3 regions of the Streptomyces sp. NPDC029151 genome follow, and region 3 is predicted to be linked to each of the others. Evidence: riboswitches for the same ligand, from Rfam matches in the RefSeq annotation. Region 3 holds a riboswitch; each other region holds the start of a gene.
What was found. Region 3 has a riboswitch for S-adenosylmethionine ahead of ACZ4VF_RS02165 (putative leader peptide). Riboswitches for the same ligand answer to the same signal wherever they lie in the genome.
Positions count from the first base shown of each region.

Region 1 (9,588 bases), on a different contig from region 3:
CGAGCAGCACCGGCGCGGCGAGTTCGGCGCCGTCGAAGACGCACGTCACCTCGGCCCCGGTCTGCGCGGCGAGTGCCGACAACTGGCCCAGCAGCCGCAACCGCTGCTTCTCCAGCGGCATCTGCGGATAGCCGGTCTTGGTCACGTTGTAGCCGTCGACGACCAGGTGCGCCTGCGGCAGCGCCAGCAGCTGGTCGAGGATGGCCGGGTCGTTCTCGGACAGCGCGCGGGCGGCGATGTCCTTCGGGGTCATCCGGCCCGGTTCGACCGCGTCCACCGTCTCGGCGGGGCGCACCGACACCGGGGGCAGGGCGAGTTCGCGCCGGAGCCCCTGGGTCGCGTCCAGCAGGGTGTCGAGCAGCAGCCGCACCCGCATGTCCTCCACGCTGCGGCCCTCGCGCGCGGCCCGGCGGGTGGCCTCCAGCGCGGCCTCGGCCTCGCCCAGGCGGGCCTTGAGCCGGCGCGTCTCGCTCTCCGCGGCCGACACCTGCGTCTGCGCCTCGGTGCGCACGGCGTCCATCTCGCCCTGCACCTTGCGCAGTGCGGCCTCGCCCCGCTTGACGTCGCTGAGCGCGGCGCGCAGCTTGCGGTGAAGCGATTCCGCTTCCTTCCGGGCCGCCTCCAGCTCCGCGCGCAGCCGTTCGGTCTCGGCGCGGGTGTGCTCCCGGGCCTGCGCCAGCTCCGTGCGCAGCCGCTCCAGTTCGGCCCGGCTCTCCTCGTCGGCGCGCTCGGCGTCCGCGCGCTGGGCCTCCTCGCCGGCCGCGGTGACCAGCTTGACCCAGCCCGCCGGGCGCAGCACGTAGGCGGCGGCCGCCACGTCGAGGGGGTCCGCGGCCGGGGGCGGGGAACCGGAGTCGAGGGCGCCGGACAGTTCCGGCTGGGCCTCCCTGAACTTCTCCCCGATCCGCTGCCGGAACAACGGATCGGTCTCCAGCGCCGCCGCCATGGCGTTCCCGGCGAACTTGGCCCGGCGATTGGGGGCGAACCGGGCGTACTGTCTCAGCTGGGCGGGCAGTTCCACCACGGTCAGCCCGCCGAAGCCGTCCGAGACGATCTGCACGACACGCCGGCGCACACCGTCGGGCAGCGGACGGTCAAGCACCTCAGCGGTGCCGTCGCCCGGCCCCCCGCCTGCGGTCTCCACCATCCGTCACACCCCAATACCGGAAAAAAGCCTCTCCGGGGCCCGCTCCGCTCAGGAGCCGGCGCCCGGCCTGTCCACGAGTTCCACCTGGTCCACCGCGTTGCACCAGCGGCAGCGCACCGATTCGATGGTCTCACTGACCACCTCGCGCTCCTCCACGGTCGACTCGCCGGCGAGGTCGAGGTGGACGTACTCGACGACCTTCGACGAGCGGGTGACGTCGAACCGGGTGAGGTTGCCGCAGAGGGTGCAGCGCCATCGTGTCGTGGCCGTCGGCAGGGGAACCGTCATGGTGACTGTTCTCTTCCTTCTCGTGTCGGTCCGCGCCGTCCCCCGACGCGTGTGGCTCGTAACCCTACGGCCTGCCGGGGACTCGCCGCCCGTCCGTTCACGGCGGCGAGGCGGTCTGTCAGCTTGCGTCCCGTTACGTCATGCTCTGTAGTCATGATCAGCACCTGGAGCAGGGCGGCCGGCAGGACACTCGGAGCGGTCCGGGGCACCTCGGCCCCGATGACGTACGGCCTCATCGCCCTGTGCGCCCTGGTCTTCGCGCTGGGCCCCGCCTCCGGGCTGGTCCCCGGGTACGGCTCCGGGGACGCGCTGTTCGCCGCGCAGCGGGCGTACTTCCGGCACTGGGGCGTGGTCCCGGCCGAGCTGTTCGAGGAACCCGCCCGGGCGGCGCTCACCCCGGCCACCGCGCTCTTCGTGCACGGCAGCTGGGTGCACCTGCTCGGCAACATGCTCTTCCTCTTCGTCTTCGGGGCGATGACCGAGGAGCGGATGGGCCGGGTGGAGTTCACCCTCTTCTACGTCGGCTGCGGCTACCTCGCGCTGCTGGGGTACGCGGCGGCCAACGCCACGTCCGGACAGTCGCTGGTCGGCGCCTCCGGGGCGGTCTCGGCGGTCCTCGGGGCGTTCCTCTACCTGTTCCCCCGCGCGCGTGTGACCAGTCTCCTCCCGTTCCTGTTCTTCCTGCCGCTGCGCTTCCCCGCGTGGGTGGTGCTGCCGCTGTGGGCGGCCCTCCAGTGGCTCGCGGCGGGGCGGGCCTCGGACGGCCCCGGGGTGGCCTACCTGGCGCACCTGGTGGGGTTCGGGCTGGGCTTCGGCTACGCGTGGGTGCGCTACGGACGTGGGACTAGAGTGAAAGCCGCCCCAGCTCCGGTCCCCGAGGGAGAGAAACAGCCGTGATCACCGCGATCGTCCTGATCAAGACCAGCGTGGACCGGATCCCCGAGATCGCGGAGCGGATCGCCGCGCTCGACAGCGTCAGCGAGGTCTTCTCGGTCACCGGCACCTACGACCTGATCGCCATGGTCCGGGTCCGCCGTCACGACGACCTCGCCGAGGTCATCCCGGGCCGGATCAGCAAGATCCCCGGCGTGGAGGCCACGGACACCCACGTCGCCTTCCGCACCTACTCCCAGCACGACCTGGAAGCCGCCTTCGCGATCGGGCTCGACAACTAGGGGGTCCGTCCGGCCGCCCCCTGGCCGCCGAGCTGCACCGCGGCGATGCCCGTGCCCGAGGGGACGTAGAGGCGGCCGGCGTGGGCGACCGGCGTGTGCTGGTCGTCGCCCGCGTCACGGCCGAGGGCCGCGCTCCAGCGCTGCTTCCCGCCCAGGTCCAGTGCCCGGACCCGGTCGCCGGCGCGGACGTACACGGTCTCGCCGGCCACGACCGCCCGCGGCTGGGCCGCGCTCCCCTTCAGGTCGTACGTCCAGGCGCGCGAGCCGTCCGCCGCCCGGACGGCGTACACGACGCCCTGTTCCGTGCCGACGGCCAGTGCGCGGCCGCCCGCGCCGAGCGGCCCGGTGTCGGTCTCCCTGCGCCACAGCCGGCGGCCGTCCGGGACACGGAACCCCTGGCGCTCGGCGGCGGTGTCCGCGAACAGGGTGGTGCCCGCGACGGCGACGGCCGTGACGTCCGTGCCCGCGGACACCTGCCACGTGCGGGAGCCGTCCCGCGCGTCCAGCGCCAGCAGGACGTCGCCGTAGCTGCCGGTGCAGATCAGCCCGCCCGCGACGAGGGGCGTGCCGGTGGGGCCGGCCGGGGTCCTGGCGGTCCACCTCTCGCTGCCGTCGGAGGCGTAGCGGCGCAGCCCGCCCGCGTCCGTGCCGCCGACGGAGACCAGCACGTCCGAGCCGAGCAGGACCGGGACGGCGTACCTCCGGTCGCCCAGGGTGCGGGTCCACAGCGGGCTGCCGGACGGGCTGACCGCGGTCAGCCTGCGCTCGTCCTCCGCCTCGAACCCCACCACGCAGTACACGGCGTCCCGGGTGGCCACGGGGGTGGAGACGTCGTCGCCGAGCCGGACCTTCCAGCGCTTGGAGCCGTCCCGGGAGACGGCGTGCAGGACGCCGCCGGAGGTGCCGGCGTAGACGACGGAGCCGTCCGGGGACAGCGCGCAGCACGCTCCGTCCAGGCCGCCGATGCCGCCGAGGTCGTAGGTCCAGCGCAGCACCGCGGGCCGGTCGGCGCTCCCGCTCGCCGCCACGGCGGGGACCGAGGCCTGCGACGAGCGGTAGCTGGCGTGCAGGCTCTCGGTGCCGGTGCCCCGCTGCAGCAGCCAGCCGCCGGCACCCGCCCCGGCCACGACGGCCCCGCCGGCGAGGGCCCTCAGCACCCGGCGGCGGCCGGGGGCGACGGGGCCCGGACGGGGGAAGGGGGCGGGTGAGTCGGGGGCGGTGGCGTCGGCGGGAGCGGGGGCCGGTGCGGGGTCCCCGGGGGCGGCGGCGACGGCAGGGGCCGGGGCGGGTGAGCCGGGGCTGGTGGGGTCGGCGGGGACGGGGGCCAGGTACTCCACTCCGCTGGGGCGGTCGTCGGTGGCCGGGCGGGGCCGCGCGGCGGGGCCGTACCAGTCGGGGCGGACGGCCGTGCGCAGCGTCTGCGGGGTGAAGCCGGCGCCCGCCACCACCTCGGCCGGCTCCGGGCGCTCCAGCGGGTCCTCGCGCAGACAGGCCGCCACCAGCGGACGGATGTCCTCCGGGACATGGGAGAGATCGACGTCACGGGTGAGGATGCGCAGCAGGACCACCGAGTCCTGCCCCTCGCCGAAGGGCTCCCGGCCGCCCGCCGCGTAGGCGAGGACCGCGCCGAGGGAGAAGACGTCGCTCGGCGGGCCGACCTGGCCCCCGTTGCGGATCTGCTCCGGGGAGACGTAGCCGACCGAGCCGACGACCGCGCCGGTGCGGGTCAGCGCGGTGGCCTCCAGGGCCCGTACGATCCCGAAGTCGATGACCCGGGGGCCGTCCGGGCCGAGCAGGATGTTCGACGGTTTCAGGTCCCGGTGGACCAGCCCCCTGGCGTGGATGGCGGCCAGCGCCTCGCCGAGCGCGGCGGCGAGGATCCGGACCGCGGGGCCGGGCAGCGCGCCGTGGTCCAGGACCGCGTCCCGCAGATTCGGGCCGGGCACGAACTCCGTGGCCATCCAGGGGCGTTCGGCCTCGGTGTCGGCGTCCACGACCCGTGCGGTGTACGTGCCCGCGCCGCCGACGGTCTGGGCGGCGCGGACCTCGTGGCGGAACCGGGCGCGGAAGGTGCGGTCCTCGGCGTGCTCGGCCCGCACCACCTTCACCGCGAGTCTGAGGCCCGTGCGTGACTCGGCGAGGTAGACCTCGCCCATGCCGCCGGCGCCGAGCCGGTGCGTGACGGTGTACGGGCCGATCTGGCGCGGGTCAGCTGCGCGCAGCGCGTGCACTCCGTGCTCCCCCCGGTCTAGCTGCTGCCAGGGGGAGTGTATGCGGCGCCCTCGGACCGGGGGGCGCCGCCCGGCCGTCCGCCGGGTCCGCGGGTACCGCGCGGGCGGGGCCGGCGTGGTGTCCCGCGCGTCCGGTGGCGCCCCGCGGGGCGCCGCCGCTCACGCCGGTCTCAGACCGCCGGGACGCAGCGGCCGTCCTCCGTGCGGTACCGCCACTTGGCGCCGTCCCGCACCAGTTCCCGCACCGCGTCGACGAAGCGCTCGACGTGTTCGTCGGGGGTGCCGGCGCCGAAGCTGACCCGGATGGCGTTGAGGGACTTCTCGCCGGGGGCCGCCTCGGGGGCGCCGCACTCGCCCTGGCTCTGGGGGTCGCTGCCGAGGAGGGTGCGGACCAGGGGGTGGGCGCAGAAGAGGCCGTCACGGACGCCGATGCCGTACTCGGCGGAGAGGGCGGCGGCGAAGTGGGAGCTGTTCCAGCCCTCGACGACGAAGGAGAGGACGCCGACCCGCGGGGCGTCGTCGCCGAAGAGGGAGAGGATCCGCACCCCGGGGACCTCGGCGAGGCCCTCGCGGACCACGCGGACGAGGTGCTGCTCGCGGGCGACCAGGGTGTCCCAGCCGGCCTCGGTCAGGGCCTTGCAGGCCGAGGCGATGGCGTAGGCGCCGATGACGTTCGGGGAGCCGGCCTCGTGGCGGGCCGCGGTGTCGTGCCACTCGACGGCCACTCCCCCGTCCTCGCGCCGGGTGACCTTGCGGCTGGCGCCGCCGCCCGCGAGGTACGGCTCGGCCGCCTGGAGCCAGTCGGCGCGGCCGGCCAGGACACCGGAGCCGAAGGGGGCGTACAGCTTGTGGCCGGAGAAGGCGATCCAGTCGACGTCGAGGTCGGTGACGGAGACCGGGTGGTGCGGGGCGAGCTGCGCGGCGTCCAGGACGATGCGGGCGCCGTGGGCGTGCGCGGCGGCAGCCAGTTCGCGCACCGGCCACAGCTCGCCGGTGACGTTGGAGGCGCCGGTGACGCAGACCAGGGCCGGGCCGTGGGGGTCGCGGTCGGCGAGGGCCCGCTCCAGGGTCTGAACGGCCTGCCGCGGAGTGCGCGGGGCGTCGAGGCAGGTCACCCGCGCGTCCCGCCAGGGCAGCAGGGACGCGTGGTGCTCGGTCTCGAAGACGAAGACCTCGCAGTCGGCCGGGACCGCCCGGGCGAGGAGGTTGAGGGAGTCCGTCGTGGAGCGGGTGAAGACGACCTGGTCGGTGGGCCGGCAGCCGAGGAAGTCGGCGACCGTGGTCCGCGCGTTCTCGAACAGGTCCGTGGAGAGCTGGGAGAGGTAGCCCGCGCCGCGGTGGACGCTGCCGTAGTACGGGGCGTACGCGGCGACGTCGTCCCAGACGCGCTGGAGCGCGGGGGCGCTGGCCGCGTAGTCCAGGGCGGCGTAGGTGACCTCGCCGCCGGTGACGAGCGGGACGGTGACATCTCGCCCCAGAACGGGCAGAGGGGTGCAAACGGTCTGGTCGGAGGCAGCGCTGGAGACGGACATGGCGGAACTCCCGTGAGACGAGGGGAAGACGAAGAAGAGAGAAAGGGTGTGCGGAGGCGGGGCTCTGCGGCCCTAACGCATTCGCTTGCTCACGGAAGACTCCTCGACGACCAGGATCCCTGGGTTCGTGAGGGATCCGCGCTTGCCGTGCACCTTGCTGTGCACGACCTGGTCTTCACCCGGGGCACCCCGCCACGGACGGAGGGTTGCCGGACAGTCGGCCGGGGCCTCATGACTGTCACTCATGACCTGGTACAGGAACGTACGCGATGTGATCGTCGTCCCGCAACCCGTGTCCGGATCGCGGGACGACGCCCGGGGCCTAGGCGTTGCTGACGGCCACCCAGCGGTCCAGGGTCCGCTTCGCGGCGCCCGAGTCGATCGACTCCGCGGCCTGCGCCATGCCGGCCCGCAGCTGCTCGGCGAGGGGCGCGTCCGTCGGCCGGAGGGCCACCAGGGCCGCCGCCGAGTTCAGCAGGACGGCGTCCCGTACGGCGCCCGTCTCGCCGTCCAGCAGCCGGCGGGCCACCTCCGCGTTGTAGGAGGCGTCGGCGCCGCGCAGGGCGTCCACCGGGACGAGGTCGAGGCCGACGTCCCGCGGGTCGAAGGTCTCCTCCGTCACCTTGCCGTCCCGGACCACCCAGACCCGGGAGGGGGCCGTGACGGTCAGCTCGTCCAGGCCGTCGTCGCCCCGGAACACCAGCGCGGAGTTGCCCCGCTCGGCGAGGACACCGGCGACGATCGGCGCCATCCGGGGGTCGGCCACCCCGACGGCCTGCGCCCGCACCTGGGCCGGGTTGGTGAGCGGGCCCAGCACGTTGAAGGTGGTCCGGATGCCCAACTGGGCCCGGGCCGGGGCCACATGGCGCAGCGACGGGTGGAACCGGACGGCGAAGCAGATGGTGATGCCGGCTTCCTCGGCGACCTCGGCGACCCGCTGCGGAGTCAGGTTGAGGTTGATCCCGAGCTTCTCCAGGACGTCGGAGGAGCCGGAGGCGGAGGACGCGGCGCGGTTGCCGTGCTTGACGACCTTCGTACCCGTGCCGGCGACGACGATCGAGGACATGGTGGAGATGTTCACCGTCTTGGCGCCGTCACCGCCGGTGCCGACGATGTCCACGGCCGGCCCGGGCACCTCGATGACGTTCGCGTGCGCGTACATGGTCCGCACGAGTCCGGTGATCTCCTGGACCGTCTCGCCCTTGGCCCGCAGCGCCACCATGAACGCGGCGATCTGCGCGTCGGTCGCCTCCCCGCGCATGATCACGTCCATCGCCCAGGCCGTGTCGTCGGCGGACAGGTCCCGGCCGTCCAGCAGACCGTTCAGCAGGGCGGGCCAGGAGCGGCCCGCCGCGGTGTCGCCTCCAGCGGGGGTCACAGCGCTCATCAGCCGCTCCTCGTACAGATTCCTGCTCCGTCGTGGACCACCCTATCCAGCCCCGGGCACGGGGAAGGGCCCCGTCCGGGTTACGGACGGGGCCCTTCGGCGTGGCGTGGCGACGCGGGGATCAGTGGTGGCCGTGGCCGCTCGTGATCTCCTTGTACTCCTCGACGGTCGGCTTCGGGATCTGGTTGTCCTCGCCGTAGTAGGCGTTGGAGAGCTTGACGCGCAGCTTCTCCGAGGCACCCACCTTGCGCTCGACACCGTTCTCGTCGACCGTCGGACCGATCTCGGCCGGCCGGTACTGCTCGTGCGCGGTGAGCGTGTGCAGCTGCTCCTGGCTGAGCGGCTCGTGCACCTCGATGAACTCACCGTGCGGCAGCCGCTTGATGATGCCGGTCTCGCGACCGTGCAGCACCTTGTCGCGGTCGCGGCGCTGCAGGCCGAGGCAGATCCGCTTGGTGACGATGAACGCGATGACCGGTCCGGCGAAGAAGGCGATCCGGACGAACCAGGTGACGGCGTTGATCGACAGGTGGAAGTGGGTGGCGAAGAGGTCGTTGCCACCGCCGACCAGGCCCACCATGTAGACCGTCACCCAGGCGACACCGAACGCGGTACGGGTCGGGGCGTTGCGCGGGCGGTCCAGGATGTGGTGCTCGCGCTTGTCGCCGGTGACCCAGGACTCGATGAACGGGTAGACCGCGATCGCCGCCAGGACGAGACCGAAGAGCACCAGCGGGATGAACACGCCCAGGACGAGCGTGTGACCCCAGAAGTTGATCTCCCAGCCCGGCATGTAGCGGACCAGACCCTCGGCGAAGCCCATGTACCAGTCGGGCTGGGCGCCGGTGGACACCTGGTCCGGACGGTAGGGGCCCATGGCCCAGATCGGGTTGATCTGCGCGACCGCCGCGATGGCCGCGATGACACCGAAGACCAGGAAGAAGAAGCCTCCGGCCTTGGCCATGTACACCGGCAGCAGCGGCATGCCGACGACGTTCTTCTCGGACTTCCCGGGACCCGCGAACTGCGTGTGCTTGTGGTAGAAGACCAGGATCAGGTGCGCCACCATCAGGCCGAGCATGATGCCCGGCAGCAGCAGGATGTGGATCGAGTAGAACCGGGCGACGAAGTCGTGGCCGGGGAACTCGCCGCCGAAGAGGAACATCGAGATGTACGTGCCGACGATCGGCATGGACAGGATCGCGCCCTCGGTGAAGCGGACACCGGTGCCGGAGAGCAGGTCGTCGGGGAGCGAGTAACCGGTGAAGCCGGTGAACATGCCGAGGACGAACAGCAGGAAGCCGAACAGCCAGTTGATCTCACGCGGCTTGCGGAACGCGCCAGTGAAGAACACGCGCATCATGTGCACGAACATGCCGGCGAGGAAGATCAGGGCGGCCCAGTGGTGGATCTGCCGGATGAGCAGACCGCCGCGCACGTCGAAGGAGATGTGCAGGGTCGAGCTGAACGCCTCGGACATCAGCTGTCCCTGGAGCGGGACGTAGCTGCCGTGGTACTCCACCTCGTTCATCGACGGGTGGAAGAACAGCGTCAGATAGACACCCGTCAGGATGATGATGATGAAGCTGTACATGCACACTTCGCCCAACATGAACGACCAGTGGTCGGGGAAGATCTTGCGCATGTTGGCCTTGGCGAGGGAGTAGATCCCGAGCCGGCCGTCGGCCCAGTCGGCGATGCGCTCGCCGGCCGGTGCCTTCCCGCGGGAGCGGCCCGCCGCGGCAGCGGCGGATGAAGGCGTTTCGTTCGGTGTAGTGCTCATCCGCGCTCCCAGAATGCAGGACCGACGGGCTCCTCGAAGTCGCCG
Region 1 covers NZ_JBVHWQ010000002.1:439,054-448,641, forward strand. The annotation lists gene ACZ4VF_RS09735 (NYN domain-containing protein) at 1-1,147, opposite strand, end outside; gene ACZ4VF_RS09740 (hypothetical protein) at 1,196-1,435, opposite strand; gene ACZ4VF_RS09745 (rhomboid family intramembrane serine protease) at 1,589-2,332, shown strand; gene ACZ4VF_RS09750 (Lrp/AsnC family transcriptional regulator) at 2,329-2,610, shown strand; gene ACZ4VF_RS09755 (protein kinase domain-containing protein) at 2,607-4,841, opposite strand; gene ACZ4VF_RS09760 (aminotransferase class V-fold PLP-dependent enzyme) at 5,012-6,373, opposite strand; SAM riboswitch class IV at 6,507-6,623, opposite strand; gene trpD (anthranilate phosphoribosyltransferase) at 6,696-7,760, opposite strand; gene qcrB (cytochrome bc1 complex cytochrome b subunit) at 7,882-9,543, opposite strand; gene qcrA (cytochrome bc1 complex Rieske iron-sulfur subunit) at 9,540-9,588, opposite strand, start outside.
Region 1: it holds a riboswitch for S-adenosylmethionine, as region 3 does, so the genes downstream of both, ACZ4VF_RS09760 (aminotransferase class V-fold PLP-dependent enzyme) here and ACZ4VF_RS02165 (putative leader peptide) in region 3, are expected to answer to the same signal.

Region 2 (9,588 bases), on a different contig from region 3:
CTCGAGCTCCAGGCCGAAGGTGTTGCTCTCCTCGACGGTGATGACGCCTTCCTTGCCGACCTTGTCCATGGCCTCGGCGATCAGCTCGCCGATCTGGGTGTCGGCGGCGGAGATGGACGCGGTGGAGGCGATCTGCTCCTTGGTCTCGACGTCCTTCGCCTGCTCCAGCAGGGCGGCGGAGACGGCCTCGACGGCCTTCTCGATACCGCGCTTCAGAGCCATCGGGTTGGCGCCGGCGGCGACGTTGCGCAGGCCTTCCTTGACCAGGGCCTGGGCGAGCACGGTCGCGGTGGTCGTACCGTCACCGGCGACGTCGTCCGTCTTCTTGGCGACTTCCTTGACCAGCTCGGCGCCGATCTTCTCGTACGGGTCCTCGAGCTCGATCTCCTTGGCGATGGAGACACCATCGTTGGTGATCGTGGGGGCGCCCCACTTCTTCTCGAGGACGACGTTGCGGCCCTTGGGGCCGAGCGTCACCTTCACGGCGTCCGCGAGCTGGTTCATGCCGCGCTCGAGGCCGCGCCGCGCCTCCTCGTCGAACGCGATGATCTTGGCCATGTGAAGTGGTCCCTCCAGGACTGGGGGTGATTCCTTCGGACCGCGCCCGCGCCCGCGACGGACGGCTCGCCGGCCTCGTGATCCCTTGCACCACACGGCCCGCGGGCCTCACCGACCCGGTCCTTCGCTGTCACTCTCACCTTCAGAGTGCTAACGCCAATGATTAGCACTCGGCATGGTCGAGTGCAAGCGCCCGGCGGGGTACGGCGTCCCCGTCAGCCACCCGCGAACAGAGCCGTCCGGGTACGGCGAAGGGCCCGCACCCTCTGCGAGGTGCGGGCCCTTCGGACAAGAAACGTTCAGGCGGTGACGCGAACCATGTCGGCCTGCGGGCCCTTCTGGCCCTGCGAGATCTCGAACTCGACCCGCTGGCCCTCTTCCAGGGTGCGGTAGCCGTCCATCTGAATGGCGCTGTAGTGGACGAAGACGTCCGCACCACCGTCGACCGCGATGAAGCCGTACCCCTTCTCCGCGTTGAACCACTTGACGGTGCCCTGAGCCATGCCTAACTCCCCTATTACTGGCCCTTGCACAGATCCACACTTCGCGGACCCGGGTCAGACCTCACCCCCCATTGGTCGGGGGCGTGCGCCGGAACGCGTCGACCGCGGCTGAATGTATCTGTCCAACTGCCGTCTGCAACAGGTCAATCGGACGAGAATTCTGGACGCGAGGGGTCAGGAATCTGGGGAGAATTCACCCGGATTCGGGGCAAGTCGGGCTCCATAAAAGCCGCAAAAGCCACAGAGAACCCGCACACTTTGGCTACTTCTTGTCGGGGCGCGCGGCATGTTTTCCGGGCCCGCGACCCGGGGGTCCCGGCCGTGTTCCCCAACTCTACCGCGCTCAATCACACAGAATTGCCCCCTCCGCTTCTCTCACGGAGAGGGCAATCCGACAGACACTCGGTAATCGACGTTACCGAAGGTAATGAGCGGACATATGGACGGCTCAGCCGCCCGCGACCGCCGGAATGATCGACACGCCGGCGCCGTCCGGGGTCACCGTCTCCAGGCCCTGCTCGAAACGGACGTCGTCGTCGTTGACGTACACGTTCACGAAGCGGCGCAGCTTGCCCTGGTCGTCCAGCACGCGCGCGGCGATGCCCGTGTGGTTCTTCTCCAGGTCGGCGATGACCTCGGCGAGCGTCGCGCCCTCGGCGGCGACCTCGGCCTGCCCGCCGGTGTAGGTGCGCAGGATGGTGGGGATGCGAACGGTCACGCTCATGCGGTCGGACCTCCGGTCGGGTTCACGGGTGCGGCGGGGCGGTGCCCCAGGGGGGCGGGGCTGTGACGAGTGTGCGGCTGCCGCCGCGCGGGCGCGACCGGCCCCCACCGGCCGGCGGGGTGTGTGCGGCCTCCCGGCGCGGCGCCCGTCATGCGAGGCCGGCCTCTCGGAAGGAGTCCAGGGTGGGGCGGATCGTGGCGGTCAGGCCGGTCCCGGCCACCGCGTCCAGGGTCTTCAGGCCGTCGCCGGTGTTGAGGACGACCGTGGTCTTCGCCGGGTCCAGCAGGCCCGCCTCGAGCAGCTTGCGGGTGACGCCGACGGTCACCCCGCCGGCCGTCTCCGCGAAGACGCCCTCGGTGCGGGCCAGCAGCTTGATGGCGTCCACGATCTCGGCGTCCGTCACGTCCTCCACGGCACCGCCGGTGCGGCGGGCGATGTCCAGGACGTACGGACCGTCGGCCGGGTTGCCGATGGCCAGGGACTTGGCGATGGTGTCCGGCTTCTGCGGGCGGACCACGTCGTGGCCGGCCTTGAAGGCGGTGGACACCGGGGAGCAGCCCTCGGCCTGCGCGCCGAAGATCTTGTAGGGCCTGTCCTCGACCAGCCCCAGCCTGATCAGCTCCTGGAGCCCCTTGTCGATCTTCGTGAGCTGGGAGCCGGAGGCGATCGGGACGACCAGCTGGTCGGGCAGGCGCCAGCCCAGCTGCTCGGCGATCTCGTACGCGAGGGTCTTGGAGCCCTCCGCGTAGTACGGCCGCAGGTTGACGTTGACGAAGCCCCAGCCCTCGCCGGCCGGGTCGCCGATCAGCTCGGAGCAGAAGCGGTTCACGTCGTCGTAGTTGCCGTCGATGCCGACCAGCTCACCGCCGTAGACCGCGGCCATGACGACCTTGCCCTGCTCCAGGTCGTGCGGGATGAACACGCAGGAGCGGAAGCCGGCCCGGGCGGCGGCGGCGCCGACGGCACCGGCCAGGTTGCCGGTGGAGGAGCAGGAGAGGGTGGTGAAGCCGAAGGCGCGGGCGGCCTCCAGGGCCTGGGCGACGACCCGGTCCTTGAAGGAGTGGGTCGGGTTGCCGGAGTCGTCCTTCACGTAGAGCCCGCCGGTCACGCCCAGCTCGCGCGCCAGGTTGTCGGCCTTGACGAGCTTGGTCCAGCCGGGGTTCAGGTTGGGCTTGCCGGCGACGTCCGCGGGCACCGGCAGCAGCGGCGCGTACCGCCAGATGTTCGCGGGACCGGCCTCGATGCGACGGCGCAGTTCCTCGGTGTCGTAGGCGGAGAAGTCGTAGGCGATCTCGAGCGGGCCGAAGCACTCCTCGCAGGCGAAGACCGGGCCGAGCGGCACCCGGTGGCCGCACTCGCGACAGCTCAGTGCCGCGGCGGGGCCGAGGTCGACGGTGGATTCGCTGGAGGTTGCAACTGTCTGCACAGCCATGTGAGGCGAGGCCCTTTCTCCTCATCTTCCTCACGACGCATCTCGCCGTGAGACGGATTTGGCACCTTCCCTAGCCGGGAGCCTCGCTGTGAAAGACGAGAATCGGCTGGAGGGTTGCCGGGGCTTCATCGGGCCGTGTCCCTCTGCCCCTCTGGATGAGCGGTATGCGGTTGTGAACGCCGGCCGACCCCCGACATGCGATGGTCATCGGCGTTGTTCAAGACTGTAACCGAAGGCCAGGACAGTTGAGATAGTCGTCCGAACCGCGAGATGGATCACACGGTGGCGTGTGGTCGTGACAGTGAGGAGCCGCCGACCGTGCTGGAAGAAGTCGAGCGCTGGCTGAGCACCCGCTCCTGGTCCGTGGCCGACCGCCCGCTGCACCAGGTGCTGGCCGCCAAGCAGCGCACCGGCCAGACGATCAGCGTCGTCCTGCCCGCCCTCAACGAGGAGGAGACCGTCGGCGACATCGTCGCGGTCATCCGGCACGACCTCGTGGAGCGGGTGCCGCTCGTCGACGAGGTCGTGGTCGTCGACTCCGGCTCCACCGACCGCACCTCCGAGGTCGCCGCCCGCGCCGGCGCCCGGGTCGTGCACCGCGACGACATCCTGCCGCGCATCCCCGCCGTCCCCGGCAAGGGCGAGGTGCTGTGGCGCTCGCTGCTGGTGACCGGCGGGGACATCGTCTGTTTCATCGACGCGGACCTGAGGGAGTTCTCCTCCGACTTCGTCACCGGGATCGTCGGCCCGCTGCTCACCGACCCGGACGTCGACCTGGTCAAGGGCATGTACGACCGCCCGCTCGCCGGCGGTGCCGGGCAGGGCGGCCGGGTCACCGAGCTCATGGCCCGTCCGCTGCTGAACATGCACTGGCCGCAGCTGGCCGGGTTCGTGCAGCCGCTGGGCGGCGAGTACGCGGCCCGCCGCTCCCTGCTGGAGCAGCTGCCGTTCCCCGTGGGCTACGGCGTGGAGCTGGGCATGCTGGTCGACGCGCTGCACCTGGTGGGCCTGGACGCGCTGGCCCAGGTCGACGTGGGCGTGCGCAAGCACCGGCACCAGGACGGGCAGGCACTCGGGAGGATGGCGGCGGCGATCTACCGCACGGCCCAGCTGCGGCTCGCGCGCGGGCACCTCGTCCGGCCCTCCCTCACCCAGTTCGAGCGGGGGCAGGACGGGTTCGAGCCGCGTACCTACTCGGTGGACACCGAGGAACGGCCGCCCATGGTGGAGATCGCGGAGTACGCCGAACGGAAGGTGGCGTGAACGTGCCGTATACGGTCCTTCCGCCTGGCGAGCCCTACGTTTGAGGGTTTGGGGGCCGGGCTAGGTTGAGGCGTATGGCTTTCACGCGTGCTGCTGGTGACAAGGCTCAGGTGCTGGTCGCGTCGAATCGCGGCCCGGTCTCCTATCAGGTGGGCGAGGGCGGTGCGCTGCACGCCAGACGGGGCGGCGGCGGCCTGGTCTCGGGGCTGTCCGCCATCGGCTCGGACGCGGGCTCGGTCTGGGTCTGCGCCGCGCTCGGCGACGGCGACCGGGCGGCGGTGCGGCGCGCGGACGGCGGGCTGCTGCCGGCCGAGGACACCGGCGGGCAGCGGGTGCGGATGCTCGACATCGACGCGACCGTGCACGCCGAGGCGTACAACGGGATCGCCAACTCGGTGCTGTGGTTCGTCCACCACATGCTGTACCAGACCCCGCTGGAGCCGGTCTTCGACGCGGAGTTCCGCCGGCAGTGGGGGTCGTACGAGGCCTACAACCGGGCGTTCGCCGAGGCGCTGGCGGAGGAGGCCGCCGAGGGCGCGGCGGTGCTGATCCAGGACTACCACCTGGCCCTCGCCCCCCGGATGCTCCGCCGGCTCCGTCCCGACCTGCGCATCGGCCACTTCTCGCACACCCCGTGGGCGCCGCCGGACTACTTCCGCGTCCTGCCCGACGACATCGCGGCCGAGCTGCTCGGCGGGATCCTCGGTGCCGACCGGGCGGCGTTCCTGACCCGGCGGTGGGCGGACGCGTTCACCGACTGCTGTCACGCGGTGCTCGGGCCCGGCATCCCGTCCGGCACCCGGATCGGGGTGCACGGGCTCGGCGCGGACGCCGACTTCCTGCGCGAGCGGGCGCACCGGCCGGACGTGGACGAGCGGATGGCGGCGCTGCGGGAGGAGATCGGGGAGGGCCGCAGGACGATCGTCCGGGTGGACCGCACCGAGCTATCCAAGAACATCGTGCGCGGGCTGCTGGCGTACCGGCAGCTGCTGGAGGACCACCCCGAGTGGCGGGAGAAGGTCGTCCACGTGGCCTTCGCCTACCCGTCCCGGCAGGACCTCGCCGTGTACCGCGACTACACCGCCGAGGTGCGGCGGGTCGCGGACGAGATCAACGAGCGGTACGGCACGGCGGGCTGGACGCCGGTCGTGCTGCACGTGAAGGACGACTTCGCCCGCTCCCTGGCCGCGTACCGGCTGGCCGACGTGGCCCTGGTGAACCCCATCCGCGACGGCATGAACCTGGTCGCCAAGGAGGTCCCGGTCGTCTCCGACGCGGGCTGCGCGCTGGTGCTGTCGCGGGAGGCGGGGGCCTACGAGGAGCTGGGCGAGGACGCGTTCACGGTGAATCCGTACGACATCGACGGGACGGCCCGGGCCCTGCACGAGGCGCTGACCCTGCCGGCCGGCGAACGGGCGGAGCGCTCGAAGCGGCTCGCGGCCGCGGCGACCGCGCTGCCGCCGGCCCGGTGGTTCCTGGACCAGCTGGAGGCGCTGACCTCTCAGCCGAGCTGAGCGGCCAGTGTCCTGAGCAGGTCCACGACCCCCTCCGGGCCGTCCACCACCAGGTCGGCGCGTTCCGCCAGTTCCGTGACCTCGCTGCTGCCGCTGCACACCAGCAGGCCGGGGGTGCCCTCGGCGCGGAGTTCCTCGACGGCGGCGAAGGCGGGCAGGTCGCCGAGGTCGTCGCCGGCGTAGACGACGCTGCCGGCCTTCAGGGCGCGGGCGTGGTCGAGGAGGGCCACGCCCTTGTCCATGCCGGGCGGGCGCAGCTCCAGGACCATGCGGCCGGGCTCCACGATCAGGCCGTGCCGGGCGGCGAGGTCGGCGAGGGGGGTGCGCAGGGCGTCGAACGCGGCCTGCGGGTCGGCGGCACGGCGGGTGTGCACCGCGAGCGCCCGGCCCTTCTCCTCGATCCACGTGCCCTCGCCGGCGCCGGCGCGCCGGAGCACCCCGGGCAGCTCGGCGCGGACGGCGGCCACTCCGGGGTGCGGGGGCGGCGCGGTGACCTCGCCGGTGGCCGCGTCCCAGCGTTCGGCGCCGTAGTGGCCGAGGACGGTGAGGTGCTCCAGGCCGGGGGCGTCGGCGAAGCCGCCGTAGCGGACCGCGACCTCGGGCGGGCGGCCGGTGATCACGGCGACGGAGGCCACCCGGGGCGCGAGCGCGGCCAGCGCGGGTACGGCGCCGGGGTGCGCGCGGGCCTGCTCGGGGTCGGCGACGATGGGGGCGAGCGTGCCGTCGAAGTCGAGGCCTACGAGCGCGGCGCGGGGCTCGGCCAGCAGTGCGTCGAGTCCGTCCCGGCCGGCTCGGGTGCGCGGGGTCGGCAGGGAGTACCGGGGATCCGTGGTGTGGGTGCCCATACGGCGACCCTATCCAGGAGGGGCCCGGTCCACTCCTCAGCGCTCCGCGCGGCGGGCCTCGCGTACGCGGCGCAGGCGGTGGACCGTGACGGGGTCGTGGGCGAGGGCGCGCTCGTCGTCCAAAAGGGCGTTGAGCAGCTGGTAGTAGCGGACGGGGGTCAGGTCGAGTTCCTCGCGGATGGCCCGTTCCTTCGCGCCGGGGCCGGGGAAGGTCCGGCGCTCCAGCGCGAGGATGGCTTTTTCGCGGGTGCCCAGTTCCATGCCCGCCACGGTAGCGGCGGGCACGGACAACGGGTCGGTCTACTCGGCGTGGGTGCTGTCGGCCGCCGTGGCCGACGACTGCAGGCGGGTCAGGACGCCGGCGGGGCTGCCGCCGGGGGCGACGGCCTGGCCGATGTTCTGCTTGACGGCCGCGCTGATCGCCGCCCAGGAGGTCTTGCCGACGGGGTACAGCTCGGAGGTGGGCAGCTGCTCCAGGAAGGGGCGCAGGGCCTTGTCGCGGGACGCGTTCGACGCGTCCATCGTGTTGGAGGCGGAGCCGGTGACCGGCAGCAGCCCGTACTCCCGGGAGAAGTCGAGGACGTTCTTCTCGGTGTAGACGAAGTCGAGGAAGTCGCCGATCTGGTCGGCGTGGCCGTTCTGCTTGAAGCCCATCATCCAGTCGGCGACGCCCATGGAGGCCCTGGCCTTGCCGGTGCGGCCCGGCATCGGCACCATGCCGAACTTCACGCCCTTCTTGGACGCCTGCTGGATCAGCGTGGGGTGGCCGTTGAGCATGCCGACCTGGCCGTCGGCGAACGCGGCGAAGGCGTCGGCGCGGTTGAGCTTGCCGGGGGCGACCGGGCCGGTCAGGCCCTTGCCGACCAGCTCGTCCTTGAGCCAGGTGAAGGTCTCCACGTTCGCCGCGGAGTCGATGGTGTACGTGCCGATCTCGTCGGTGTAGCCGCTGCCGCCGCTGAGCAGCCACTGCATGGTCTCGGCCTGGGCCTCCTCCGGCCCGAGCGGCAGGGCGTACGGGTACTTCACGCCCTTGTCCTTCAGGGCCCGCGCGTCGGCGGCGAGGTCGTCCCAGCTGGTGGGCGGGGTGATGCCGGCCTTGGCGAAGAGGGTCTTGTTGTAGAAGAGCACCCGGGTGGAGGCGGCGAACGGGATGCCGTACTGGGTGTGCTTCCACTGGCCGGCGTCGGAGAGCTGGGAGAGCAGGTCGGCCTGGGTGCGGATGGAGAGCAGGTCCGAGGCCGGGTAGAGCTTGCCCGCGGCGGCGTAGTCGGCGTAGGCGCCGATCTGGGCCATGTCGGGGGCGTGGCCGGCGTCGACCATCTCCTTGACCTTGCGGTCGACGTCGTTCCAGGAGTAGACGCTGACCTCGACCTTCACGCCCGAGTGCTGCTTCTCGTACTCCTTGGCCAGGGCGTCCCAGTACTTCTCGGAGCTGTTCGCGGGCGAGTCGCCGTAGTCGGCCGCGACCAGTCTGAGGGTGACATCGGAGGAGCCCGTGCTCCCGCAGCCGCCGAGCACCGCCGTCATGCCCAGTGCGGACACCACCGCGATCGTTCCTGCCGTTCGCCGACGCACCCTGAAAACCCCAACCCTGCTGTCTGACCGTTCAACATATGGACACATAAGGTCTACACCACGTGAGTGGACTAGACCTCTCGCGGGTGGGAGGGTCACACTAGGCGCGTGGTGAGACATGTCATCGCCCTCGACGTGGGCGGTACCGGGATGAAGGCCGCCCTCGTCGGCGACGACGGCGCACTGCTCCACCGCGCCCGCCGTGCCACCGGCCGCGCCCGCGGCCCCGAGGCCGTGCTCGCGGGCATCCTCGACTTCGCCGCCGAACTGCACGCCCACGGCGTCGAGCGGTACGGCGAGAGCGCCGGCGCGGCCGGCATCGCCGTCCCCGGCATCGTCGACGAACACACCGGCACCGCCGTCTACGCCGCCAACCTCGGCTGGCGCGACGTCCCCCTGCGCGACCTGCTCGCCGACCGGCTCCGGGTGCCCGTCGCCCTCGGCCACGACGTGCGCACCGGCGGCCTCGCCGAGGGCCGGATCGGCGCCGGCCGCGGCGCGGACCGGTTCCTGTTCGTGCCGCTGGGCACCGGGATCGCCGGCGCCATCGGCATCGACGGGCGGGTGGAGGCCGGGGCACACGGGTTCGCGGGCGAGATCGGCCACATCGTCGTGCGGCCCGGCGGCGCCCCCTGCCCGTGCGGGCAGCGCGGCTGCCTGGAGCGGTACGCCTCCGCGTCCGCCGTCAGCGAGGCCTGGGCGACGGCCTGCGGCGACCCGGACGCGGACGCCGCGGACTGCGCGCGAGCCGTCGCGTCCGGCGACCCGGACGCCGTCCGGGTGTGGCACGCGGCGGTCGACGCGCTCGCCGACGGACTGGTCACCGCCCTCACCCTGCTGGACCCCGGCACGCTGATCATCGGTGGCGGGCTGGCCGAGGCGGGGGACGTGTTGTTCCGGCCCCTGCGGGACGCCGTCCGGCGCCGGGTCACCTTCCAGAAACTGCCGGCCATCGTGCCCGCCGCGCTGGGCGACACCGCCGGCTGCCTGGGCGCGGGACTGCTCGCGCAGGACCTGCTGACAGCCACTCCTACGACTCCGGAGGTAAGCACCTGATGGCAACCGAGCGGGAATCCCTGCTGCTCACCGGCGCGAACGTGGTGCTCCCCACCGGAACGGTGCCCAACGGCCAGGTGGCCGTCGACGGCAAGCGCATCGCCGGCACCGCACCGGC
Region 2 covers NZ_JBVHWQ010000006.1:440,645-450,232, forward strand. The annotation lists gene groL (chaperonin GroEL) at 1-558, opposite strand, end outside; gene ACZ4VF_RS24385 (cold-shock protein) at 858-1,061, opposite strand; gene ACZ4VF_RS24390 (MoaD/ThiS family protein) at 1,510-1,785, opposite strand; gene thrC (threonine synthase) at 1,934-3,217, opposite strand; SAM riboswitch class I at 3,236-3,379, opposite strand; gene ACZ4VF_RS24400 (glucosyl-3-phosphoglycerate synthase) at 3,536-4,480, shown strand; gene ACZ4VF_RS24405 (alpha,alpha-trehalose-phosphate synthase (UDP-forming)) at 4,555-5,994, shown strand; gene otsB (trehalose-phosphatase) at 5,982-6,839, opposite strand; gene ACZ4VF_RS24415 (DUF3263 domain-containing protein) at 6,876-7,100, opposite strand; gene ACZ4VF_RS24420 (ABC transporter substrate-binding protein) at 7,140-8,414, opposite strand; gene ACZ4VF_RS24425 (ROK family protein) at 8,526-9,470, shown strand; gene nagA (N-acetylglucosamine-6-phosphate deacetylase) at 9,470-9,588, shown strand, end outside.
Region 2: it holds a riboswitch for S-adenosylmethionine, as region 3 does, so the genes downstream of both, thrC (threonine synthase) here and ACZ4VF_RS02165 (putative leader peptide) in region 3, are expected to answer to the same signal.

Region 3 (9,588 bases):
CCAGCGGATGCAGGGCAGTCCCCGAGTCGCCGTCTACTTCGGCTCGCGGGCATACCACGACCGCTACGGCTGGCTCTCACTGGACCCGCAACGCCGCTGGCCGGAACTCTGTTGGCCGTCGCCCCTCCGCGCCTGACGGGTAAGGCGTCAGGCCCTAGCCTCGCGCTTTCACGACATGGCCTTCCAAGGCATGATCTCGGCATCCAGATCCGCACCCTCCCCGAGGTCATCGACCACCTCGGCGCCAGCGGAGAGACCGGAATCAATGACGGCACCGGGATCAGGACGTCCGTGCGCCGCTTCGCCCGACCGGGAAGCCGACGCGCTATAGCGGGTGGGCGCTCACCTAGTGACGGGTCGGCCACGTTCGAGTCCTCTCGCCCAGCGAAACACTCCTGCCGACGCTAGGAAGTTTGAGGTCGGACTGCTTCGGGCTGCGTGGCAGAGGTTGTCATGGCGCACCGGCAAGCCGCCTGTGTCAGCACCATGCGCGACCGCCAGCTGGTATGCCTCCACGAACAACCCAAGAGGCTGATGCTGACCGTTTGCTGACCAAACCCCGTCTCCACGCCACTGACTCGCGCAAACGTCCAAATGCTAGATCTTGGACTTGAACATGGTGCGCAGCATGTTGAACTCCTGGAAGACGGCTCCCTGCCTGCTTTGTGCAGGTCAAGGGCGGTCTTCACTGTACACCGGCACGCGTCGGAGTCGATGACTGTGAGGAACGTCGCTCCACTCGGGCAAGCAGGCTCCGGACCTCGGCCGCCGACCTGACTGACGCGGCATCAGGGGCACGAACGCCGGCAGGTCACTTCCCGGCACACAACCGGCGCCGGCAGGTCCGGGCGGCGATCACCGGTGACACCCTGCTGGGCACCAGCCGGGTCCTGTTGACCTGATGTGTACGACGCGTACGGAGCCCCTGCACGAGACGGACGCGGGCGCTCTCCGTCCCAGCGCCCCCACCGCCCGCCTCGCGCCCACCGCCGAACGGGGGCCGCGCCGGCGCTTCGCGCTCGCCGTGGACGGCGCCGAACGCGCCGCACCGTGACCGGTCCACCAGCTCGTCGAGTAACGAGGTGCGGGTCGGGGCCGCCGGGTGGCCGCATCCCGGATCGTTCACGACACGCCGAACAGACGTTCCGCGTTGCGCAGCGCGTGCCCTGCCACCCGCTTGCCGAGGGCGAGGCCGGCCACGTCGGCCGAGCGGGTGTGGATGCCGGAGTAGACGCGGGCGTCCTCGTTGTCCTGGGACAGCTGACTCCAGGCCGTGTAGGTGCGCGTCACTCCGGGGGCGGTGGGGCTGGTCAGCTCGAACGGTGCGGTCCGCGGCCCGGTGAGCTCCGTGAGGATCGTTTCCGCCGCGCCCGCATAGGTGTTGTGGCCGCTGGGGTAGTCGGGGTGGGCCGGCGTGACGTGCAGCGGCGTCCAGTCGGGGTCGGGGTCGATCGTGCCGGCGCGGACGGCCGTGACGGGGCGCCAGCGCAGGTACGCGTACTTGGTGTCGGAGGTGGCGATCTGCGTGTCCACCAGGGCGATGTGGAACAGCGCCACCAGCGCGGCCCGTGCGGGGACGGAGCGTGGCGACCGGGCCAGGGCCACCCTCAGCGGTTCGGTGTACAGCGTCAGTGAGGAGCCCAGCCAGAAGGTGGCGGTCTCGGTCTGCAGCGCTGTGCGCACGGTGCTGTCCACGGCCCCGTACGCCCGCACCTCGGCCAGGTCGGCACGGTAGCGCGCGGAGTCCAGGGCGGGCGGTGCGGGCAGCCGGTACTGGTCGGGGCCGTCCAGCAGGAAGGGTCTCGCGAGCCGGTTGCCGTACTGTGCGGCGGGGGCATAGGCGGGCGGCGTCGGCTGCCACACGCCGGGAGCCGCGGGCGGCACGGTGAAGGGCGCGTTGACCGAGGCCGGGTCGAGACCGTCGCCCTCGCGGGAAGCGAGGGCCAGCCGTGCTTGGCGCGCACCGGCCGCCACACCCTTCGACTTGGCCGACCCGTCCGGGACGCGGTCCAGAGTGGTTCGCAACGCGGCGTCCAGGTCCTGGGCGCGGGACGGGACCAGGGCCAGCAAGGCGTCGTGTACGGCGGACGCCAGGGCCGCGTCCTGGAAGTCCCTCCGGTCGACGCCGGGCGGCACCTCGCGGGTGGCTCGGGCCGCCGCGAGCCAACTGATGGCCCAGGTACGGTTGTTGGTGATCTGGGTGGCGGCGCCGGCGGCCGCGATGGTGGCGGCCGTCAGGTCGTACCAGTCGAGCGCCACGGACGGGCGCGAGGTGCGTTCGCCCGCCACGGCAGCCGTGGCGGACGGGACGGTGACGAAGGCGGCCAGCAGGGCGGCCGAGCCCAGCGCCCTCAGGGCGGAGCGGCGGGTGGTGAGCGGGTGCACGGGTACTCCCTCGCGGATGTGCGGTGACTGCTGTTGACCGGGGCGCAGGTGAGGGACAGTCAGTTACACAGCGCGGCGGCGACACGCAGCAGATCAACGGCGCGCCGCCGGGTGAACCGCAGGGAGATCGGCATGCCGGGGACGCTATCCACGCCCCAATCCCCGGTCAACAGAAGGAGATCGCCTCCCTGACATTGCAATCACGGCTTCGCGTCCCCGCCATACGCCCGTTACCGAGTACCTGTCGGGACGAAGTGACGGCTCGTCTCTCGGCATTGACGGGCCGCGACGGCGATGGGTAGCTTTTCAACCGGCATCGAGTGTCAGCGTCAAGCCCTGGCTTGCTGACCGGCAACCCTCCGGCGCGGTGGGGTGCTCCAGGTGAAAGCCCGGCCGGGTCGCCGATCCGGCAAGCGCGTGGCGCCGTGGCAGGGGCCTGGGACAGAGGGGTGAGCGTGTTGTACAGCAGCGTCCCCGGTCCCTCCCTCGTGTGTGCGGCGGCTTTCTCCCGGTTCTCCCGCCGACGCCACATCGATCTGCAGCGCATCACCAGCTGTCTGTGTCATGGCTGACCGCGTCCCGCCGGCTGTCTGAGGACGTTCAGCGCTGTTCGACGCCCGCGGCGCTCTTCTGTCGTGCCCGCCCCGGCCCCACGAGGGCTTTCGTGTTCACCCACCTCCGCCACAGCGACATCCGCGAGCTGCTCGCGGTGGTCCCCGCGGCCGCCATGCCACGGCCGCATCCCCGCCGATGCAAGCAAGGGAGCCCGCATGACCGTTCACGACACCACCGCAGACCTGTCCGCCTTCACCCGCGACTGGCAGGAATGGCACACGAGGCAGGAAGCTGGACTCGCCGCCCCGCACGGGTTCCTCGCGATCACCGGGCTGCACTGGCTGGGTGAGGAGCCGCAGCGTCTCCCGGACGCTCCGGGCGCCTGGTCGACCGGGGCAGACGGGGTCGTCGTCATCCTCGACGACGGTGAGGAACTGGTCGTGGACGGCGCCCCCGTCCGCGGCGAGCACCGCTTCGGGGTGCTCCCGGAGCGCGGCGGAGTCAACGCGGTCTGGGGCGACGCCGTGATCGAGGTGGCCAAGCGCGGCGGACACGACATCGTCCGTCCCCGGCACCCGGACAACCCCTTGCGCACCGCCTTCACCGGCACGCCCGCCTATGCCCCGCATCCCCGCTGGACGGTGACCGGCCGCTACACGGCCTTCGACGAGCCACGACCGACGACCGTGGGCGCGGCGGTCGAGGGCCTCGAGCACGTGTACGACGCGCCGGGCCGGGTCGAGTTCGAACTGGACGGGCGGTCCCACGCCCTCACCGCGTTCCCCGGACACAGCCCGGGGAGTCTGCTGGTGCTGTTCACCGACGCGACGTCCGGGGTGACCACCTACGCCGCCAACCGGGCCCTCGCCTCGCCCCCGCCCGCCGCCGACGGCACGGTCGTCCTGGACTTCAACCGGGCGGCGAACCTGCCGTGCGCCTACACCGATCTGGCCACCTGCCCGCTGCCGCCGGCAGAGAACCGGCTGCCCGTGGCGATCGAGGCCGGGGAGAAGATCCCCCGTGAGCGGGGCGGCTCCTGAACACCTTGCGCCACCGAGGGGACCACGACGTAGAGGGCGGACACCGCATGAGCACACCCACGATCAGCTCGCTGGCCTTTCTCACCCCGGGCAACTTCGCCGATGACGACCCGTACACCGGCCTGGAGGAAACCCTGCGGCTGTTCGAGTACGGCGAACGGCTCGGCTTCGACGGTGCCTGGATCCGGCAACGCCATCTCGAACACGGTGTCGGCTCGGCCGCGGTGTTCCTCGCCGCCGCCGGCCAGCGCACCGAGCGGGTCGAACTGGGGACCGCGGTCATCCCGATCGGGTACGAGAACCCGTTCCGCCTCGCCGAGGACCTGGCGCTCGCCGACGTACTGTCCCGCGGCCGCCTGCAGGCCGGCTTCAGCACCGGCATGCCGCACGCCGAACTCCTCGGTGACCTGGTCCACGACGGGGACTGGCACAGCTTCGACCTGTCGTACGGCAGGATCGCCCGTGTCATCGACCACCTGCGCGGCGACTATCTCGGCGACCCCGACACGGTCATCCGGTCGCCGGGCAACACCCAGCGGCCGCGCCTGCAGCCGCACGCCCCCGGCCTGGTGGACCGGGTCTGGTACGGCGGGGGAAGTCTGCGCTCGATCCGCTGGGCCGCCGAGCACGGCCTGAACCTGCTCAGCGGCAACATCGTGACGGGTGAGGGCACCGACGACTTCACCACGGCCCAGCTCGCCCTGCTCTCCGAACACCGGCGGTTGATCACCGGCGACCGCTCTCCACGGGTGGCGTTGGGACGGGTGATCGTGCCGTTCGACAGCGCGGACGCGACGACCCGGGCCCGCTACCGTGAGTACGCGGCCAGTCGGCACGCACGCACCCTGGCGCCGCAGGGCCCGAAGCGCACCCTGTTCGCCCCGGACGTGGTGGGAACCTCGGACCAGATCCTGGAGCAGCTGACCGCTGACCCCGTGGTCGCGGCCGTCTCGGAGCTGCGCCTGGAGCTGCCCTACGAGTTCGAACGGGCCGACTACGAGCAGATCCTGCACGACGTACGGCACTCGATCGCGCCCGAGCTGGGCTGGCGGCCCGCCTCCGCGCTGCTGCACGAGGCGGGCCGATGAGCCCCGGTCCGCGGGAGCCGCCGTGAGGCATGGGATCCACACCCGGGAGCCGTTTCGCCGACGGCCACCGCTTCCGCCGATGCCGGGGCGTACGAGGTGCCGGTGTGCTGGGCGGCTGCCGGGGCAGTGCTGGACCGTGCTCCATGCGTCCCGACGAACGACACTGGGGTGCCACCTCTTCGGCCGCAGAGCGATCAGGTCGCTGCGGAAGCCTGCCTGCCCGACGCCCTCGGCATCGACCGCTGGGCCCTGATGGCCGGCCGCACCATGGACGGCATGCACGGAAACTGGTGCAGCGCTTGGACGCCGGCAGCTGTGCGGTGCCGGCGGACGCCATGAACACCCACCACACGGGCCGCGGTCGCGGCGGTACGCGTCGACGCTCGTGCCTTTGACGCGCGCGTCAGGGATTAGCGTCTGGGCGCCGACAGCCGGAGCGGTCCGGCCGGCACGGCCCACGCTCACCCTCGAATCCGTTCAGGAGCCCCGACATGGCCGCTGTCCTGCCTTCCACGACCCGCGAGATCCTGCTGGCCGACCTGCCCGGCGGGCTGCCGGGGCCCGAGCACCTCACGATCACGGGGAAGCCGGTCCCCGTTCCCGGTCCGGGACAAGTCGTCGTCCGGAACCGGTACTTCCTCGTGTTCCGGGGCTGCGCGCGCCCGGCGCCCCCGGTCGGGCTGTCCGAGGCAGGCACTGCGCCGGCGCCTGCCGACGACGAGTCCCGCGTCGGCGGCCGGAGGTGCTGACCGGCAATGGCAGTGCGGCGGCGCCATCGACCCGCGTCAGCCGCCATGGGGCCCGTCCGCGGGCGAGACCGCCGGCTACGCCCCGCCCGCGACCCGCGCATGGACATGCGCAGGCCGCGGGCCACGGCACCGGACGCGCGAGTGGGCGGCGCGCAGAGTGCCGGTGAGGCGGCCGGAGGGCGGAACCGGCCGGCTCAGCCGCCGCTCTTACGCCTGAACGATCGCTGGTTCGCAGCCGGTCCGTGCGCTGCACGCACCTTGGACGCATCCGGGTTGGCGGCGACGTCGGCCGCGTCCGCCTGCGCACCGCGCTTGCGCGCCAGGGCTTCACGGAACTTGCGCTTGAGGTCGTAGTTGCCGTCGCTGTCCGGCGACAGGGGGGACGTCTCGGGGACTGCCGGCTCCGAACCTTCCGTGATGACGGGCTCTTCAGTCATGGTGACCTCCTGGGTTCGGGGGTGGGCCAGCACAGCTTGTCATGCCGGGCGGGGTGCGGGACGCCGGCACCGTCGTCCAGCTCCGTTTTGGCGGGTTTCCCTGTCGCGGCCGAGGGCGTTCGTTTCGTGGAGGGCACACAGGACGGGCTCAGGCCCGGGCCGGGAGCTGTCGATCCCGCGGCCGGGAGAGGCGCTGACGGAACACCGGCTCTCAGCCGTTGCGACGTACGAGGGCGGCCTTGCGGGCCTCGGCGAGCTTGCGCGCCTCGCCGGCCTTCCGGGACTTTCCGCCGACACCGCGGGGAGTGCCCTTGCTGGTGCCGAGGCCGCGGAAGGGAGCGTTGCCGTTCTTGGGCCGGGGGACGGCGGGGCCGCCGTCGAGCGGGGTGCCGGAGGGAGCCTTGGCGCCGGTGATCCGGCTCAGTTCCGCCTCGCCCGAGCGCACCTTGGTGACGGTCGGCTCGATGCCGGCTTCGGCCAGCATGCGGCTCGTCTCGCGGCGCTGGCCCGCCAGCACGAGGGTGACCACGCTGCCGGACTCACCCGCGCGGGCGGTGCGGCCGGCCCGGTGCACGTAGTCCTTGGGGTCGGTGGGCGGGTCGACGTTGACGACGAGATCGAGGTCGTCGACGTGCAGGCCACGGGCCGCCACGTTGGTCGCCACTAGCACCGTGATCTGACCGTCCTTGAACTGCGCCAGGGTCCGCGTGCGCTGTGGCTGGGGCTTGCCGCTGTGCAGGGCCCCGGCGTGCACCCCGCTGGCCCGCAGATGGCGGGTGAGCTGGTCGACGGCGTGCTTGGTGTCGAGGAACAGCAGTACGCGGCCGTCGCGGGCGGCGATCTCCGTGGTGACGGCGTAACGGTCAGGACCGTGGACGACCAGAACGTGGTGCTCCATCGTCGAGACCGTGCCCGCGGACGGGTCGACCGAGTGGACGACGGGGTCGTGGAGGTAGCGGCGGACCAACTGATCGACGTCGCGGTCCAGAGTGGCCGAGAACAGCATCCGCTGACCGTCGGGGTGCACCTGGTCGAGCACGTCGACGACCTGCGGCAGGAATCCCAGGTCGCACATCTGGTCGGCCTCGTCCAGCACGGTGATCCGCACCCGTCCCAAGCGGCAGGCGTTGCGCTCGATCAGGTCGTGCAGGCGTCCGGGGGTGGCGACGAGCACCTCGGCTCCCTCGCGCAGCGCGGTGACCTGTCGGCCGATCGACATGCCGCCGACGACCGTGGCCATCCGCAGCCGCAGCGCCTCGGCGTACGGCGCCAGCGCCTGGGTGACCTGCTGGGCCAGCTCCCGCGTGGGCACGAGGATCAGGGCGAGGGGCTGCTTGGGTACCGCGCGCCGCCCGGCCGTACGGGTCAGCAGCGGCAGGCCGAAGGCGAGCGTCTTGCCCGATCCGGTACGTCCACGCCCCAGGACGTCGCGGCCCTCCAGAGCATCGGGCAGTGTGGCGGCCTGGATCGGGAAGGGCTCACGCACCCCGAGCCCGCTCAGTGTCCGCAGCACCTCCGCCGGCAGTTCGAGATCGGCGAAGGAGGGGACCGGCGGATGCGCCGGAGTACCGGTCGCGTGCCGGGCGGGACCGCCGTGAGCGATGCCGGAGTCGTCGGGATGCTTCATGAACAGCCTTCCGCAGGGAAACGTACCGAGGAAGGCCCGGCAGGTTCGCACGGCCCACGCACAAGCGGAACCGAACAAGCAGAATCGCCCACCGCGACGACCACGCAAAAGCATGACCCTAACACATGGCACTCCCATGATCACGAGGGGCGGTCGCCGGTCCGGCACCGGACATCCGCCGCCCCTGGCCGACTGGCCCCCTGACGCAGCCCTGGTCTGCCTGGGACCGGGCGTCGGCAGGCAGGCCAGGGCGGTCCGCAGCCGGTACCGTGGCCGGCTGCCGCTTCAGTAGCCGATGGTGTGGCTGGCGATGATGTCTCTGGCTGTTCCCGTGGTACTCAGGGGAGGCGAGGCGGTGGGCCGGTCGGTCAGGAAGTACTCCCGGAAGTCCGTGCTGGCGTTGTCGGTCATCAGGCGGATGGTGCGGTCCCAGTTGCCGCCGTCGGGTCCGTTCGCCGCCCACAGGTCGAGCAGGGAGCTGCCGACCCGGCCCTGAACGGTGTCACCGGCGTCCCAGCCGGGGGTGGAGCGCCCGTTGGCGAAACTGGCGGAATTGCCATCGGGGTAGACGAAGCGGTAGTCGCCCAGAACGTAGGCGGCCACCGCGTCGGCGAATCCCTCGGTCCAGGCACAGGTGGTGGAGCTGCTCCTGTTGATGTAGTGCGGGTTGCAGTTGGTCACCTGGGGGAACCAGCGGTTGTACAGCTGCCACTGCAGCCAGTGGCCTGCCTCGTGCAGGACCAGGTGATGGGAGTCGGGCATGTCGCCGGCGAGGATGACGTACTTGGTGTTGCCGTAGTCCCAGTAGCCGCCGTCGCTGGTGTTCGGATCCCAGACCACGGTGAGCTGTTCGCAGGCACCGTTCGCCTGGTGGCTGGTCCAGCATCCGGAGACGGGATTGCTGCGGTTCCAGTACAGCAGGTTGAGCGTGTCCTCCACGTTCCAGGCGCCCTGCATCGAGGTGGGCACCTTGACCGTTCCCAGGTCCCGGCTGGAGGAGACGCCGGTCAGTGATGCGGTGGTGAACGAGTACGGAGTGCTCGACTGACGGTCCGGGATGACGCGCCAGGTCTGTGTGCTGGCGGAGAGGAACCTCATGTGGAGCTCGGGAAGGGGGCCGGTGGCCTGGTAGCAGGCGTTGAATTCCCCGCCGCCGACGCCGGTGATTCCGGCAGCCAGCAGGCGCGAGGCAGACCCTGGTGAAGTCTGGCCCCACAGTTCCCAGTTGGCATTGCGTGCCGGTGAGGTGACCCAGGGCTTGGCGGTCCCGGCCTCGGCGTCGCGGTGGTCGAATGCCAGCGACCCGGTCAGGCAGATGGGGGACGCCGCAGCATGCGCACGCGAGGTGGCCACAGGGGCGATGGCCAGGAGCAGACCCAGCACTGCGGGAGCCAGGCCACGGACGAGGACCCGTGTGCTTCGACGCCTGGTGCGGAAGGGAAGGGACCGATCCGCGGTGTGGGGCGCAGGGCTGGGTCGCGGTCTCCAAGGGGGTGGCAGAGCGGCGGTCCACGAAGAAGAGGACAGGTGGGGCATGTGGGGGTCCTCCTTGCAGTTGAGGAACGGAGGCGGTGCGTACCTGCACGCAGGCGGCACGGGTCGAGCGGACGAGCGGAGGCGCACGGTCTGCCGGTCACCCACCGATGACACGGAGGAGCTACGGCCCGGAAAGGCAGGCAGGCGGGCGGCCAGGGGGGAAGGGATCGC
Region 3 covers NZ_JBVHWQ010000001.1:533,974-543,561, forward strand. The annotation lists gene ACZ4VF_RS02145 (tryptophan dimethylallyltransferase family protein) at 1-136, shown strand, start outside; gene ACZ4VF_RS02150 (hypothetical protein) at 902-1,054, shown strand; gene ACZ4VF_RS02155 (vanadium-dependent haloperoxidase) at 1,123-2,385, opposite strand; gene ACZ4VF_RS02160 (putative leader peptide) at 2,445-2,519, opposite strand; SAM riboswitch class IV at 2,698-2,807, shown strand; gene ACZ4VF_RS02165 (putative leader peptide) at 2,874-2,957, shown strand; gene ACZ4VF_RS02170 (DUF1684 domain-containing protein) at 3,156-3,980, shown strand; gene ACZ4VF_RS02175 (LLM class flavin-dependent oxidoreductase) at 4,028-5,068, shown strand; gene ACZ4VF_RS02180 (hypothetical protein) at 5,560-5,817, shown strand; gene ACZ4VF_RS02185 (DUF5302 domain-containing protein) at 6,012-6,254, opposite strand; gene ACZ4VF_RS02190 (DEAD/DEAH box helicase) at 6,466-7,881, opposite strand; gene ACZ4VF_RS02195 (metalloprotease) at 8,167-9,264, opposite strand.